Regions from separate parts of the Bacillus sp. A015 genome, predicted to be linked through region 1. Evidence: riboswitches for the same ligand, from Rfam matches in the RefSeq annotation. Region 1 holds a riboswitch; each other region holds the start of a gene.
What was found. A riboswitch is a leader RNA that binds a small molecule or an ion and turns the genes downstream of it on or off. The one in region 1 is predicted to bind thiamine pyrophosphate.
Positions count from the first base shown of each region.

Region 1 (4,952 bases):
AATTTTTCGTATAATGCCTGACTTGCTCTGCCCACTTGAAAAAAAATATCCTCATGACCCTCTCCTTCAGCATGTGCACCAAGCATCCCAGCAGCCGCACTCGTCGTTTGCTTCCCTATCTCATTTGCCTCAAGTAAAAGAGCCTGCTTTCCTGCTTTTGCAAGGTGATAGGCAATTGACATCCCTATGATTCCACCGCCAATGATTGCAACGTCATAATGCTTTTTCATAAGGATTCTCCTTTAGCTTTTTAGAAAATGCTTGCGCCATGATGTGCGGCTGATGGTGAGTGAAAATTCCCGACATGACAGCAATCCCTTTCACATTCACATGCATCAATTCTGGGATTCGATCAGGCGTCAATCCGCCAATGACCACCACCGGAATGGACAGCGCAGAAGTCAGTTCTTCCACAAGCTTTACGCCTCTCGCCTTAAGTCCTGGTTTACATGAGGTGTCATATATGTGCCCAAACATGACATACTCTGCACCGCTTTCCTCGGCCGCTTTGGCTTCTTCTATCGAATGAACAGACACACCCGTATGAAGGTGAGGAAATTTTTGTCGCAGCTCCTTTGGCGAAAAGCTGTGACCTGGGAGATGTACCCGGTGAATATTGGTGAGCAGCGCGACGTCTACTCGGTCATTGATAACGAGTTTCTCTTTCGGTACACCTTCTGAAAGGAGTTGTCTCACGAGATCAACAAGTTCACTTGCTGTTTTAGACCGTTCCCGGATATGAATAAAGTCCACTTCAGATTCAATGGCTTTTATTTGCTTGATCAGCTCATTGACAGGAAACGAATCATTTGTCACTGCGTGGAGTTCCATTTGCACCAACCCCATCCAAGCATGCTGTTTGCCACGTTTCTTTTTTATACGCCATCTCCCAGAAATGGTATTCATAATAGCTTGAAATCACAAAATTTTCTTTCATATTGGCCCGCACATGTTCTGGTGCTTTTTCCGCGAGTTCATCAAAGCGGTTGACCTGTTCAAAGACAAGCTCTTTAAACCAATCTCCTCCATATGTCAAAATCCATTCTTGATAAATCGGATGGTCAGGTGTCGTTTGTTTCAGCTTTTCTCCCACCTCATAATATAGCCAGTAGCACGGTAATAACGCGGCTAAAATTTCTTCAAATCGTCCGCTTTTCACAGACCTGTACATATGTGAGGTATACGCATAAGCAGTGGGTGAAGGCTTAAAGCTTTCAAGTGCTTCATCAGAGCTCTGAAGCAGCTCTGTGAACTTTCTATGCAGCGATAGCTCTGCTTCATACGTGCCCTGCGCATGATACGCCATTCTGCCCGTCGTATGTAAGTCCTCACTAATGGCAGCTCCATATGCTTGCATCTTTGCGAAATGAGTTAAATAATACGAATCCTGCATCACGTAATAGGTGAACCGATCGAGTGAAAGTGTGCCATCTCCAATCCCTTTTACAAAAGGATGCGTAAAGCTTCCATTCCACCATGTTGCTGCTGCCTCTTTACATTCCTTTGAAAATGTCATGTTTCTCTCCTCCTGTTTCTTCATATAAAAAAGCCACTTTCCGCGTGGAAAGTGGCTTGGAGTTTGTCAAAAGCATAGTCAAAAACCGCACCACTTCCCTACGCAGGTATGAACCTGTTCAGGTAATGAGGGTCTAAAAGTCGACACTTTTATCTCAGCCCTTTTAAAGGACTCCCCTAGTGGATCAAACATATAATGTTGTACCTCTATCTTAATCAGGAATTGTTCATTGGTCAAGGGTTCATTGCAACTCTAATTGGGCTCTAAGTCCTGCTACATACTCCCGGGAGCCTGACACAAGCACGCGGTCTCCGCTTCTGAGCGTCGTATCACCGTGCGGTACTAAGCTGTCTACCCCTCTAAAAATACGGACAAACACCAAATCGCCGGTAAAAGGGAATTCCCGCAGCATGACATTATGATACCGATGATTGTTCATTTGAATTTGATACAAAGAAGAATCCTCATTTGTTAACAATCGAATCGCATCAGGTGCTTCAATTAACGCTCTCAGCACCGTTTTAGATGATAGGAAATTAGAAAAAGTATCAATGCCCGCTTCCTTCAGCGTCAGCTCTGCATCAGCTTTGTTAACACTTGCAATGACTTGTTTCGCCCCTTCTTCTTTGGCAAATAAAGCAATTTCCTTATTTTGCGTCTCACTGCCTGTTGCTACGACTAGAACATCCTCCCGGCCGATGCCTGCCTTTCTCAGCGTCTCATCGTCGTACTCTTCAATCGCTTCAACTTCAAAGATCGAGTCGGCAAGCAGTGCTTCTTTATTTTCTTGAAACACATGCAAAATACGGATGTCATATTCATCCTGATGCAAGTCAAGTGTCACAGGTAACGTCAGCTGGTTTGCGCCAATAAAGGTCACACGCTTTTTTTGATTCGCTTCTTGTTCTTTTTTAAACAGCGCTTTAAACCAAACAGGCGTTAAAATACTCGTCAACACAGCGACTAAAATCAGTGCGCCTGACATTTTATGATCAATGACACCGAGCCGCTCCCCAATCGTCGCAGCTGCAATGACGAGTGATAACGTCGATGTTAATAAAAAGCCGGCGCCGATGACTTTTTTCATGTCATACCATTTTTTCAAATAAAGAATTGGAATTAGCTTACTAAGCAGTAATGCAATAAACAATAGCGGAATCATGATCATAATGGTTGGGTCCTTGAACAGCGCCCATATATTCAAGTCCACACCGACCATCACAAAAAAGATCGGGATTAAAAATCCGTAACCAAATGAGTCCAGCTGCTGGACAAGCTCTTTATTTGGCGAAAGAAGGGACACGAGCACGCCTGCTAAAAACGCCCCAAGAATATTTTCAGCACCGAGTGATTCAGATAAGGCAACTAAGACTATAATGAGAGTAAAGATTGCCCTTGTCCCAATTTGCACCGTTCCTTTTGACATGGACTGAAAAATGGATTTTGTCTTAAATACTCGGCCAAATAAATAAAGAAGAATGCCTGCTGCAAATAATAATAGCAGAAGCCACATGTTCCCTGTTCCATCGCCATAAATGGAGGAAAACACAGCAAGTAAAATCATCGTCACCAAATCAGCAATGACGGCCACAAGCAGAATGATTTGACCAATATTCGTCTTCATCAACTTTTCCTCTTTTAAGGTTGGAACCACTACACCTAATGAGATGGTGGAAATGATGAGCGTCATTAAAAAGGCATTTTGAATAAACCCTGCAAGTACAAACGCATAGGACAGGATAAAGGAAATACAAAATACCCCAAGAAAAATAATGATGGCTGCTTTAAACGTATTTGGTTCTTTTAAACCATTTGGAAGTTCTCGTGCTTTCTTCTTTGATTCAAAAGAAGAAAAATCTATTTCAAGTCCACTTAAAAACATCAGAAAAATAAAACCGAGCATGGATAACGTATCTAGCCATGCATCATGTTCGACAACCAGTTGAAACCCGCTTTTTCCAATGATGAGCCCCATGATAATTTCAGCGACAACGACCGGAATGGTCAACTTAAATCGGTGCAATAAAATGGGGGTGAAAAAGGCTACAATAATAACGACAACGAGTGATGAAACAGATGTATGCTCCATTGGCTAAAGCCTCCTAACATTGATATTTAATCTTTTAAGACTTACGTTAAAGCATTGATTCTAACAATTGCCTAAATGAAATGAAAGTCATTCGTTATATTTTCTAAAATTCAAATTTCTTTATACCCGATGAATGGATGAGAAAGATCAGGAGGAAACCTTATGAAATTCGATATCATTGGTGATATCCACGGCTGCTACGAAGAGCTGCTTACCCTCATATACAAACTAGGATACGAACTCAAACATGGATTACCCGTCCATCCTGATAAGAGAACGCTAGCACTTGTCGGTGATTTAACAGATCGAGGCCCTCAATCAGTAGACGTGATGCAATTTGTCATACATGCCTATTCAAATGAAGCGATCCGTTACGTGCCTGGAAACCATTGCTTTAAGCTTTATCGCTATTTGAAAGGAAATCCCGTTAAATTACTGCATGGCATTGAAACAACAGTGAACGAAATAAAAAAACTGCCGCTTCATGAAAAAAACAAATTATCACATGAATTTAAACAGTTATTTGAGAAGGCTCCGCTTTATGATGTGCTGATTCCAGATGAGCTGATCATTGCACACGCAGCGATGAAGGAAAAGGATATTGGAAAGAAGCCGGATAAACAGATGCGATCCTATCTATTATTTGGCGCTGTCACAGGAGAAACTTGGCCAGATGGACGGCCTGTGCGGAAGGATTGGGCAAAGGAATATGAAGGGAAACCGTGGATTGTTTACGGTCATACACCAGTGAAAGAACCTCGATTCGTTGGCAGAACAGTCAATATTGATACAGGCTGCGTTTTTGGAAATCAGCTGTCGGCTCTTCAATATCCTGAGCTTGAAACTGTCTCTGTCCCTTCATCTATGCCTTATGATGATTCTAGGTTCCAGCATTTCACATCATAAAAAACCCGGCCCTGCTTTGCAGGTGACCGGGTTTTCATTGTTTAAAGAAGCAATGCCTTCATGTCAGCTGGCAATGGAGCCAAAAATGTCATTTGCTCACCTGTCATCGGATGAGGAAAGGCAAGTGTTTCACTATGGAGCGCCTGCCGGTCTAACCGCTCGCTCGTTCCGCCATACAGCGTATCACCGATGAGCGGATGACCAAGATATTGCATGTGCACACGAATTTGATGTGTTCTTCCAGTTTCAAGTACAAGAGACACATCCGACATGTTCAAATCAGCGTCTACCTGTCGCACTGTATAATGCGTCACTGCCTCCTGGCCAGCCTCATCGACCATGCGTTCAATGATACTATCCCCTTTTCGGGCAATTTTTGCACGAACGGTCCCGTGCTTTTGTGCAATTATGCCTTGTGTAAAAGCTCTGTATGTTCGCTTG
Region 1 covers NZ_JBSPZB010000017.1:69,146-74,097, reverse strand. The annotation lists gene thiO (glycine oxidase ThiO) at 1-230, opposite strand, end outside; gene tenI (thiazole tautomerase TenI) at 214-831, opposite strand; gene tenA (thiaminase II) at 806-1,516, opposite strand; TPP riboswitch at 1,595-1,704, opposite strand; gene ACSLGF_RS14160 (monovalent cation:proton antiporter family protein) at 1,758-3,605, opposite strand; gene prpE (bis(5'-nucleosyl)-tetraphosphatase PrpE) at 3,768-4,511, shown strand; gene ACSLGF_RS14150 (RluA family pseudouridine synthase) at 4,553-4,952, opposite strand, start outside.

Region 2 (4,952 bases), on a different contig from region 1:
TAATCAAGGCTTTTATCCAAACGCTTCAAATGAAGCATATGGCAAGGAAGACTGCGGATGTGATGATGGCATGAAGCATCATCATCAGCCATGGCCTGGACATTATCCAAATCCTGTTCCTTATGGTCAAATGGGATCTTATCCAGCTCAGCCTTACATGCAGCAATATCCAAATCAATCGGTTTTCGCAAGACCAGAAGAAGACGAAGAAGATTAATGACAGAAGGGACGATCTCAATCGTTCCTTTTTTTGTTTATAACTGACAGCTTGATTTTCCCCTGAACTGTACATGCTAAAACAGAGCCAGTTTCGCGCTCATGAGCTTGAATTTGTACAGGGGGTTTTTCGTTTGAGACAACAATGGCAAAAAACAATCGCATTAGTGCTTCTTCCTATTGGTTTAACTGCATGTGGTACAAATGACAATGCGGGTGTAGATACTCGTCATAATCAATCAGGCCAGCCGGTCGGTTATCATTCGAATCAACGGGCGGCAGACAACAACCAAGATAACCTAGGCCCAGTTTCTGAGCTTATGGAAGGGATGAACGAAAATACAACGAATGTTGATTATCGTTCACGTCCTACGGAGGATCAAGTGAGAATGCCGCTTACTGGCGGAGATGGACGCTACAGTCATGGAGATATGAATTATCATAACCAAATGTCGTTCTCTGGCTACGATAAACAAGAGAACATACAGCGTTCACGAAAAATTGCGAACCGCGTGAATAAAATGAATCACGTAGCAGACTCACAAGTTATGGTCACTGATGAAAATGTGTATATTGCGATTAAATCAGATGGACGCCTGACGGAAGAGGGCGTATCACAAGTAGAAGAAGCAGCGACTCGTTATGCAGATGGAAGAGCTGTCCAAGTCATCAAAGATGAAGGAACATTCACACGCTTCAGAGAGATGAGAAAAACGCAATTTGAAACAGGCCAAACAGGCATGACCCGATAGTTGAATAAACAAGGCTAGAGTTCATTACGAATTCTAGCCTTGTCTTAAAAATACATCTTGATGCCTATATAAAATTCGTAAAAGAAATAACAGCCAAATCAAAGTAATAAAATACCAGCAATAATGGATGTCCACTTCATCATCGTCCGATTCATCACTGATAAATGTTAGAAATGTTTGTAATCGACTAGAATTTCCTTTGAACAAGTGGTTTGTATAAAGATTCTCCGTTTAGATTAATACATAGCAGGAAAAAAGGATCAATGATTATTTCTGATTTGATCGAAATAAAGGGGAAGCTGTTGTATAGAAGTTTGCATATCATGCTCATCGGTGCAGCTTGTAGGGGAAAGGAACTATTTTCCTGAATCTTCTTCTTTTCATATCGTCTCTATGATAAACTGATGTGGAAATCAATAAAAGTGACTAGGGGTGCCCGCTAAAGTGGGCTGAGAGAGAAGCTTAAGCTTCTTAACCCTTTGGACCTGATCTGGCTCGTACCAGCGTGGGGAAGTTGAAGATGATACATGTGTCATATGAATGACATTCATGTTTTTTCTGACGACGAAACCAGGTTCTCAACATAGAGCCTGGTTTTTTGCTGGTGCTGATTCCATCCTGTCCGATGACAAAAAGAGAAGGAGAGAACAGCAGATGAAAGAAAAGAAAAATGTCCCATCAACCCAATCTTTACTATCAAGCTTTGACGGAAGTCGAAAGGTGTATGAGCAGGGCTCAAGACCTGACATCTTGGTGCCAAAAAGGGAGATTAGGCTCTCAAATACTGTGACACAGGCGGGCGACATTCAAAATGACCCGATCCGTGTGTACGATACAAGTGGACCGTACACAGATGAAAACGCCCATATTGATGTTACAAAGGGTTTAAAGCGTCTTAGAGCGGCGTGGATTAAAGAAAGAGGAGATACAGAAAGCTATGAAGGGCGTCATGTGAAACCAGAAGATAACGGGTATCGTTCAAAGGGGAAAGAGTCCTTTCATCCTGTCCATACTGATTTTCATCATGTGCCGCTCCGCGCGAAAAATGGCGCCAGTGTGACACAAATGCATTATGCAAAAAAAGGCATCATCACACCTGAAATGGAATTTATCGCTTTGAGAGAACAGCTGAGCCCTGAGTTTGTTAGAGAGGAAGTAGCTAGCGGAAGAGCAGTCATCCCAGCGAATATTAACCATCCTGAAAGTGAGCCGATGATTATTGGAAAGCATTTTCACGTCAAAATCAATGCGAATATTGGCAATTCAGCTGTGACGTCATCCATCGATGAAGAGGTAGAGAAGATGACGTGGGCGATCAGGTGGGGGGCAGACACAATGATGGACCTGTCCACTGGGAAGGACATTCATACAACGAGAGAATGGATTATTCGGAATTGCCCAGTCCCAGTAGGAACCGTTCCCATTTATCAGGCACTTGAAAAAGTGAATGGAGTGGCAGAAGATTTGACGTGGGACGTGTACAGAGACACATTAATTGAACAAGCAGAGCAAGGTGTAGACTACTTCACGATTCATGCGGGCGTGCTATTAAGGTATATTCCGCTTACAGTCGATCGGGTAACGGGAATTGTGTCAAGAGGCGGAGCTATTATGGCAAGGTGGTGTCTCGCTCATCATCAAGAAAACTTTCTTTATACCCATTTCGAAGATATTTGTGAAATTATGAAAACCTATGATATTGCTTTTTCTCTTGGAGATGGACTCAGACCAGGTTCGATCGCTGATGCAAATGATGAGGCGCAGTTTGCAGAGCTGAAAACGCTAGGGGAATTGACAGAGATCGCCTGGAAACATGATGTACAGGTGATGATTGAAGGACCTGGACATGTCCCAATGGATAAAATCAAAGAAAATGTCGATAAGCAGATGGAGATTTGCAAAGAGGCACCATTTTACACGCTAGGACCTCTTACAACAGATATTGCCCCTGGGTATGATCACATTACATCCGCTATCGGCGCTGCCATGATCGGCTGGTATGGAACAGCCATGCTCTGCTATGTGACACCAAAAGAGCATTTAGGTCTGCCGAACAAAGAAGATGTGAGAGAAGGCGTCATTGCTTATAAAATTGCCGCACATGCAGCTGATCTAGCAAAAGGACATCCTGCTGCTCAAAAGCGCGATGATGCATTATCGAAAGCCAGATTTGAATTTAGATGGCGGGATCAATTCCACCTGTCACTTGATCCAGAAAGAGCTTTGGCGTTCCATGACGAAACATTGCCTGCTGAAGGCGCAAAGACCGCTCACTTTTGCTCCATGTGCGGACCGAAGTTTTGCAGTATGAAAATTTCTCATGATATCCGCAATCAATCAGAAGAAGTGAAAAAAGAGATGGAGAAGAAGGCAAAAGAGTTTATCAGCCAAGGAAGTCAAATCTATCAATCCTAAAAAAAGAACCTCGCACTCCTTTTGTGCGGGGTTTTATAAAACGGCTGAAAAGGCTTTTCTCACGAGATGGAAAAGTGCTCTTACTGCAATAGCCATGATTTCCATACTCGGAATCAGGGCATCTGTTAAATGAAACAAGACCGTTTGTCTCTCTGGAGATGTTCGTTTCTTTTTCTTTTTCATGAAGACAGCCTCCTTTTTAAACAATATACTTCTTTGCAGATCAGAGAGATAGAGATGTTGTGTGAATTTAAACAAAATTTAAACTTCTTGTGTTAGAAAGGAAAGAAGGAGGGGAAACGAGTTGAGTAGAGAATGAATGAAAAGAGCTGACCTTACCAGTTAGCGAACAAGAAAGAGTGGAAGGTGATCTTATGATGAAAGTATTTAAGGTAACATTTCATATGAACAATGGGGAAGTGCTTGATTTCGAGCTAAAACGTCCAGCTACCTATGATGTGTATAAAAAAATTGAGGAATCCAATCAATGGTTTAAGCTGAATAATGAAATCATTAATCTATTAAATGTCAATAGTATCCATGTAGAAACAGAATAAAACAAAAAATCCGCTCGGAAAGAGCGGATTCAGATTGTTGACAAAGGGCTAAAAATGATCTTTATGTTAGCCCTTTTTCTTCTTTTTTTCAGCGTGATAGAAAACCTTTGCAGTCTAGGAAGAACGAGTACCGGAGCGGAGCGAATTTGACATTCGTGAGCACCGGCACGCAGGACTGACGCCGAATGCGAGGGTTTGTCTACACGCTGAAAGCCGCTCGGAAGGAGAGCGGCTTTCGTTATGCGGAGAAATCATTTCGGTTGTTTAGCTGGCCGCGGGAGAGCCAGTTCTTTTTATACAAATAGGCAATCACTTCAAGCCAAAGACGCGGCGCTTTTTTAGGGAAAAAAGGTTTTTGGTAATAGGCGTAAGCGGCTTTTAAATCATCCCATTGATGGCATGTTTTCGTTTGGGTGAAGCGGGCAACGTCAATCACCTTAACGAGGCCTTCCTTTGTTAAGAGCAGGTTGCGCAGATGGATATCTGAAGGGTTTAACCCTTTCTCACGTGCTTCTTCTAGCGCTTCATCTACTTGTTCAATCATTTGTTTCTTGATCGGAATACCCTTTGTCAGGCATTCATAGAATGTGTAGCCTTTAATATATTCCATTAAAATATACTGATCCCCAGACTCATAAATCTCAGGGTAGTATGACGAACCGGAAAGTTTTTCGTAAATTGCTGCCTCTTTGCGGGCAATGTGTTGATAAGAAGGGAAAAAGACTTTTAGCGCCATTTTCTTGCCAGCTTTTTTATATGAAAATACATAGGCACTTCTTCCTTTGCCGCACAGCTCAAGCTCTGCCGGTTTTAAGGCGAGCTTATTAAAACGTTTTTCTTCATGATACTGAATCGATTCGGCTAATCTTTTGATATCTGACATTGACTTCACCTTCTTTGGTTTCAGTTTATGCGGCTGAAAAACGAATGATGAAAAAACTGTTTCATTCGATAAAGCAATGGATTGTATAAAACATAACATTTACGAATGAAGGATACAACGAAAGACTCT
Region 2 covers NZ_JBSPZB010000025.1:35,405-40,356, forward strand. The annotation lists gene safA (SafA/ExsA family spore coat assembly protein) at 1-217, shown strand, start outside; gene ACSLGF_RS17005 (YhcN/YlaJ family sporulation lipoprotein) at 351-968, shown strand; TPP riboswitch at 1,387-1,497, shown strand; gene thiC (phosphomethylpyrimidine synthase ThiC) at 1,623-3,383, shown strand; gene ACSLGF_RS17015 (hypothetical protein) at 3,417-3,566, opposite strand; gene ACSLGF_RS17020 (hypothetical protein) at 3,758-3,940, shown strand; gene ACSLGF_RS17025 (protein kinase family protein) at 4,179-4,823, opposite strand.
Region 2: linked by a shared signal. The riboswitch ahead of thiC (phosphomethylpyrimidine synthase ThiC) and the one ahead of tenA (thiaminase II) in region 1 are both predicted to bind thiamine pyrophosphate.

Region 3 (4,952 bases), on a different contig from region 1:
GGATAGAAAGGAGTGATTACTTTGCAATCGTGAGCACATCCTTTCTTTCAGCCACATAGCGATAATGCAAGGGCACTCTCAGCTGATAAGAATCAACGAGTTCCTGATTTGAAAATAAATCATAAGGCGTGCCATCATACACATGCTCTCCTTGGTGAAAAAGCAGCACCTGATCTGCGCACTCATCGACGAGCTCCATATCATGTGTGACCATCATAATGGTGGTGCCTTGGCGTTGGCGCTCTTTTAAACGTCTGATTAATTCCTTCGCCGTTTTTTCGTCCTGCCCGAAAGTCGGTTCATCTAATATTAATACATCCTGATCAAAAAGAAGCATTGTGGCGACACTTAATCTTCTTTTTTGCCCTAAACTTAAGGTGAAAGGATGTGCTTTCGCATGCTTCTCTAAGCCGAACTCTTCCAATAGCTGATACGTTTTTTCTTGTACAACTGATTCTGGCCAATTTCGCTGTCTTCCGCCAAATGCGATTTCATCAAACACCGTGTCTTGTATAAATTGCAGCTCTGGATTTTGAAAAACAAAGCCTGCTTTTTCATATAGTAATCGGTCAGACCACTTTTTGAGATGTTTTTCTTTTAAGAAAATGTGGCCTTTTTTGATTGGCTCTAAGCGGATTAAATGTTTGAGACATGTACTTTTTCCGCTTCCATTTTCCCCGATGATCGCCACCCAATCTCCTGCTTTTATATCCAACTGCAGGTCATTCATAATCCTTTTTTTCCCGTAGCTTAATTGAAGATCCTCTGTTCGAATGATTGTCTCTCGATCTGTTGATCGGACTTTCTCACGCCGCTCTTTGCTTGCCTCAAAGGTTTGCATAAGTGTTTGACTCAGTGGGTGAAATGGATCTTGAATAATAGTGGACCATTTCTCGGGAAATATTTTTGGACGCCAAATGCCTGCCTCTTTCATTTCTCCCTCATATGCTGTCATCACATCTTTCGGAGATCCATCTCCTAAAATGCGGCCTTGATCATCTAATAAAATAACCCGGTCCATCCATTCGATGACACCGTCTAGCACATGCTCCACAAAAATCATGGTTTGATCCTGATCAGCTGCAAGCTGCTGTAGCAGCTGAAATATCTCCATTCTGCCTGCTGGATCAAGCTGTGCAGTCGGTTCATCAAAGAACAGAACATCCGGCTCTAACGCTAGTAAACAAGCAAGCGCCAATCGCTGCTTCATGCCGCCTGATAATGTGTGAATATCTGTATTCGGATCGACATCCAGTTGTACTTTTTGCATGAGATGCTGAATGATGTCATCCATCTCTTCACGAGGTACGGAACGGTTCTCTAAGCTAAATGCAATTTCTTCATTGACTCGATGCATACAAAATTGGGAATCAGGGTCTTGAAACATGACGCCTGTATGTCTTTGTAACATCACTTCTCCCTGCACGTCTGCTTCCATATGTTCTGGAATGATTCCAGCAAGAACCGAAATGAGCGTGGATTTTCCGCTTCCGCTTGGCCCTAAAATGAGCACCTTTTCCCCTTTTTGAATAGAAAGAGATACTTCATGCAGAACGGGCTTCGACTGTTCATAAAAACGGACAGTGAGATTATTGCACGCGAGAAATGAATCCATGCTGTTCACCTTTGTTTCGCTTTTCTTTCATGATGGCATATTGATTCAGTACACCGGTCTTGGATAATGCATCCACTACAACTTTCGCTAAGCATCCCCCAAGTATCATACCGCTGATGATTTGAGTCACAAGTGTCATGAGTAAAACTTGAGGCGTGTAATAACCAATTCCATTGGCCATCAGGCTATATGCCATCGCTCCAACCGCTGCAAAGGCACCAGACAGCATAAGTGTCCACATGCGATATCGTTTATAACCAAAAAGAGCGAAGGCGATTTCTGCCCCAAGTCCTTGGCATACACCAATCAGCAGAGCTGAAAGACCGAAGTGGCTGCCTGTCAGTAATTCCACGGCGGCTGCGGCTGTTTCTGCAATGAGGGCAGCTCCCGGCTTTTGGATGATATAAGCGACAATTGGACTGGCAATCACCCAAATCCCAAACATGATATTGCCTCCTGCTGGACCCACAAGTGCTGTAATCGGTAAATAAAGAGTGGACCAACCTAAGTAGATCACACCGCACGCCACAGATAGAATCACAGCAAGGACGACTTCTTTCATCTTCCACGTCATGATGAATGCACCTCCAGTTGGACTGGCCACTCTTCCACAGTGAACGCCATTTCCCAGAATTTGTACTCAAGCTGACAGCTTAAGAAGAAGTGCTGCTTCATTTTTTCTTTTTCTTTCTCACTTGCTCCTTCCGCCCACTGATCAAGCCTTTTGCAAAGCTCAACTGTAACAGAGTCAGTTAACCCGCCATAAAACGTGATCCACTCATAAAATGGATGTGCCGGGTCAGGCTGCACGTCTGAAAGCATTCGTTTGCCTATTTCCCAATATGTCCAAGGGCAAGGAAGCAAAACAGCAATAATTTCTCCAAGTGTGCCTTCCTGTGCGACTTGCAGCATGTGATGAATATAGTGGTGAGCACTCGGCGCCAACGAAGCACCTTGGAGCTCATCATATGCTACACCTGCCACTCGGCAAAGGTTTTGATGAGGATGCGTCTCACTATCTAGTACAAAAGCCATCTGCTGATGGAAAAAGACAATGTCCTCTCTGTCTGTACACCTGCTGATCGCTGCCGCATAAATTTTAATAAATGCATGTAAGTATTCTGCATCTTGTTTGACGTAATGAATGATCTGTTCCTTTTCAAGCTTTCCTGCTGCCAGTCCTCTGACAAACGGATGCTGATAAATGGCTTCAAATAATGGTTCTGCTTCTTTCCTTAATTGCGTTGAAAATGTCATAAAAAAAGCCTCCTCTTCTTCAGTTGAATAAATGAAAAAGCCACCCCAAATGGAGCGGCCTTCTTATCAATTCAATCATGAATAAGACAAGGTCCAGCTCCACTTCCCTCCGCTAGTACGAACTAGATCAGGTTCAAAGGGTCCAAGATTTTCTCTTGTCTCAGTCATACATGACTCCCCTAGTGGACTTTTGTCATTTAATTATCTTTACTCTACACATGTGGCGATTTGATGTCAACCGCCTTTCTTAATTCAATGTTTTAATTGTTGGCAGCTTCTCGATCCCTGCAGCATAGTAGAAATTAAGGACACTGAAGAAATCAATCGGCTTTCCTGTTTTTAAATCAACGGCTAAAATATGATCGCCGTAATTTGTCAAATCATCAAGGTCTAGGCGTCTTGGTGTTGTCTTCCCGAGGGTATCAACAAAGGTATCATGATAATATTGCCCGCTTGCAAACGATGATTGATGGTACATAAACAATGTCTCCACATCTAAGTAGACGAGAATGGCCTCTGAGGAACTCGCATAAGGAGCTGAGTACGAAACTGGTGCCGAAATGCTTTTCACTTTCACACTTGAAATCGAATGGGTTCTCTGTTCATAATTTCCATCATATGAGAAATAAAACACACGCTTCCATTCATAATCTGCTGTCTTCGATTGCTTGTTATATACTTTTGTGCCATTTGCAAATACATCACCATTTGCATACTCAGCGACAAAGTATTGGAGGGTTGATGATAGGGATACAGCACCTGTGAAATTGGGTGGATTTTTTGCATTAACCTGTAACGTGTAGGAGTCTCCGAAGTCCCCACCGCTTGTGATACCAAATGCGTAATCACCAGCTGGTAAATTGGTTAACCCAAGCATACTGCCGGCCGGCTGAATGAGATCCGTCGGGTAGGCTTGTCCTGTTTCATAATCTACAACAAATAATTGGACGAAATAATCAGGATTTGAAGAGGTAATCCGGCTGATGAGTGCCTGAGGTGAAGACGTGCTTAAAAACCATAAATCAACTGGGTCTTCCTCATTTAATACAGCCGATTGATTGATTGCTAGTCCATCAATAGAGCGAACGGCAGACGTGCGCAGCTTTCCATCTGCAGCGGCTTTTCGTTTAATACTCATTCCGTTTTTCTTATCTACTTTAAATGTTTTTTTCACTTGCTTCTGTTGAATAGCGGTTCCTTCATCCTGCTTCAAAAACGACTCTTGCACTTGCTGAATGGCTTTTTCCGTCAGTGGCGACACTTTCCCATCTGATTTTGGCGCTTCTTCTGCTTTTAACGCTGGTGAAAATAAACCTGTTGTCACAAGTAAAACAGACAGTAAAGCTGCGGTGATCTTTACGTAAAATACTCTCACAGGAACATCCCCTTTTCCCTTATTTGGGTTTTTTACCCTGTTATCATTTTACCATTATTCCAGTAATTGTTTTGGTTTTTTTTAGGACATTTTTATAACAAAAAACCAGCCGTATGCGTTACGACTGGTTTTTGGTCATTTTATGCAATGGTTTTGACAAATAGTCGTGCTGTTTCTGCACTTGATCCTGGGTTTTGTCCAGTAATGATTTGTCCATCAACAACAGCGAATGGCGCAAAAGCTTCTCCTTTTTCAAACGCTGCCCCTTGCTCACGAAGCTTTGTTTCCAATAAAAATGGAACCTTTGATGTCAGCTGAACGGCATCCTCTTCCTCGTTCGTGAACCCTGTTATTTTTTTGCCCTCGATCAATGATTTTCCATCTCGATCCTTCACATCAACAAAGGCTGAAACGCCGTGGCAAACGGCTCCGACTGCACCATTTTTTTCTGAAATCGCTAAGATCGCATCGGCTACCAGTTGATTGGACGCAAAGTCGATCATTGGGCCATGTCCTCCTGCAAAAAAGATCCCATCATAATCAGCTGGGTTCTCATCTGTTAGCGCCTTTGTGTCTTGAAGTAATTCATACACATCCTGATATTGCGCTGGAACACCGTCAGGAATTGAGTTTTTATCTATCGGTACAGTTCCACCTTGAATGGAGACAATTTGTACGTCTAGTTCATTTTCTTTAAAGATGTGA
Region 3 covers NZ_JBSPZB010000005.1:62,741-67,692, reverse strand. The annotation lists gene ACSLGF_RS06085 (energy-coupling factor transporter transmembrane component T family protein) at 1-27, opposite strand, end outside; gene ACSLGF_RS06080 (ABC transporter ATP-binding protein) at 17-1,615, opposite strand; gene ACSLGF_RS06075 (ECF transporter S component) at 1,590-2,189, opposite strand; gene tenA (thiaminase II) at 2,186-2,872, opposite strand; TPP riboswitch at 2,960-3,063, opposite strand; gene ACSLGF_RS06065 (hypothetical protein) at 3,120-4,247, opposite strand; gene ACSLGF_RS06060 (type 1 glutamine amidotransferase domain-containing protein) at 4,388-4,952, opposite strand, start outside.
Region 3: linked by a shared signal. The riboswitch ahead of tenA (thiaminase II) and the one ahead of tenA (thiaminase II) in region 1 are both predicted to bind thiamine pyrophosphate.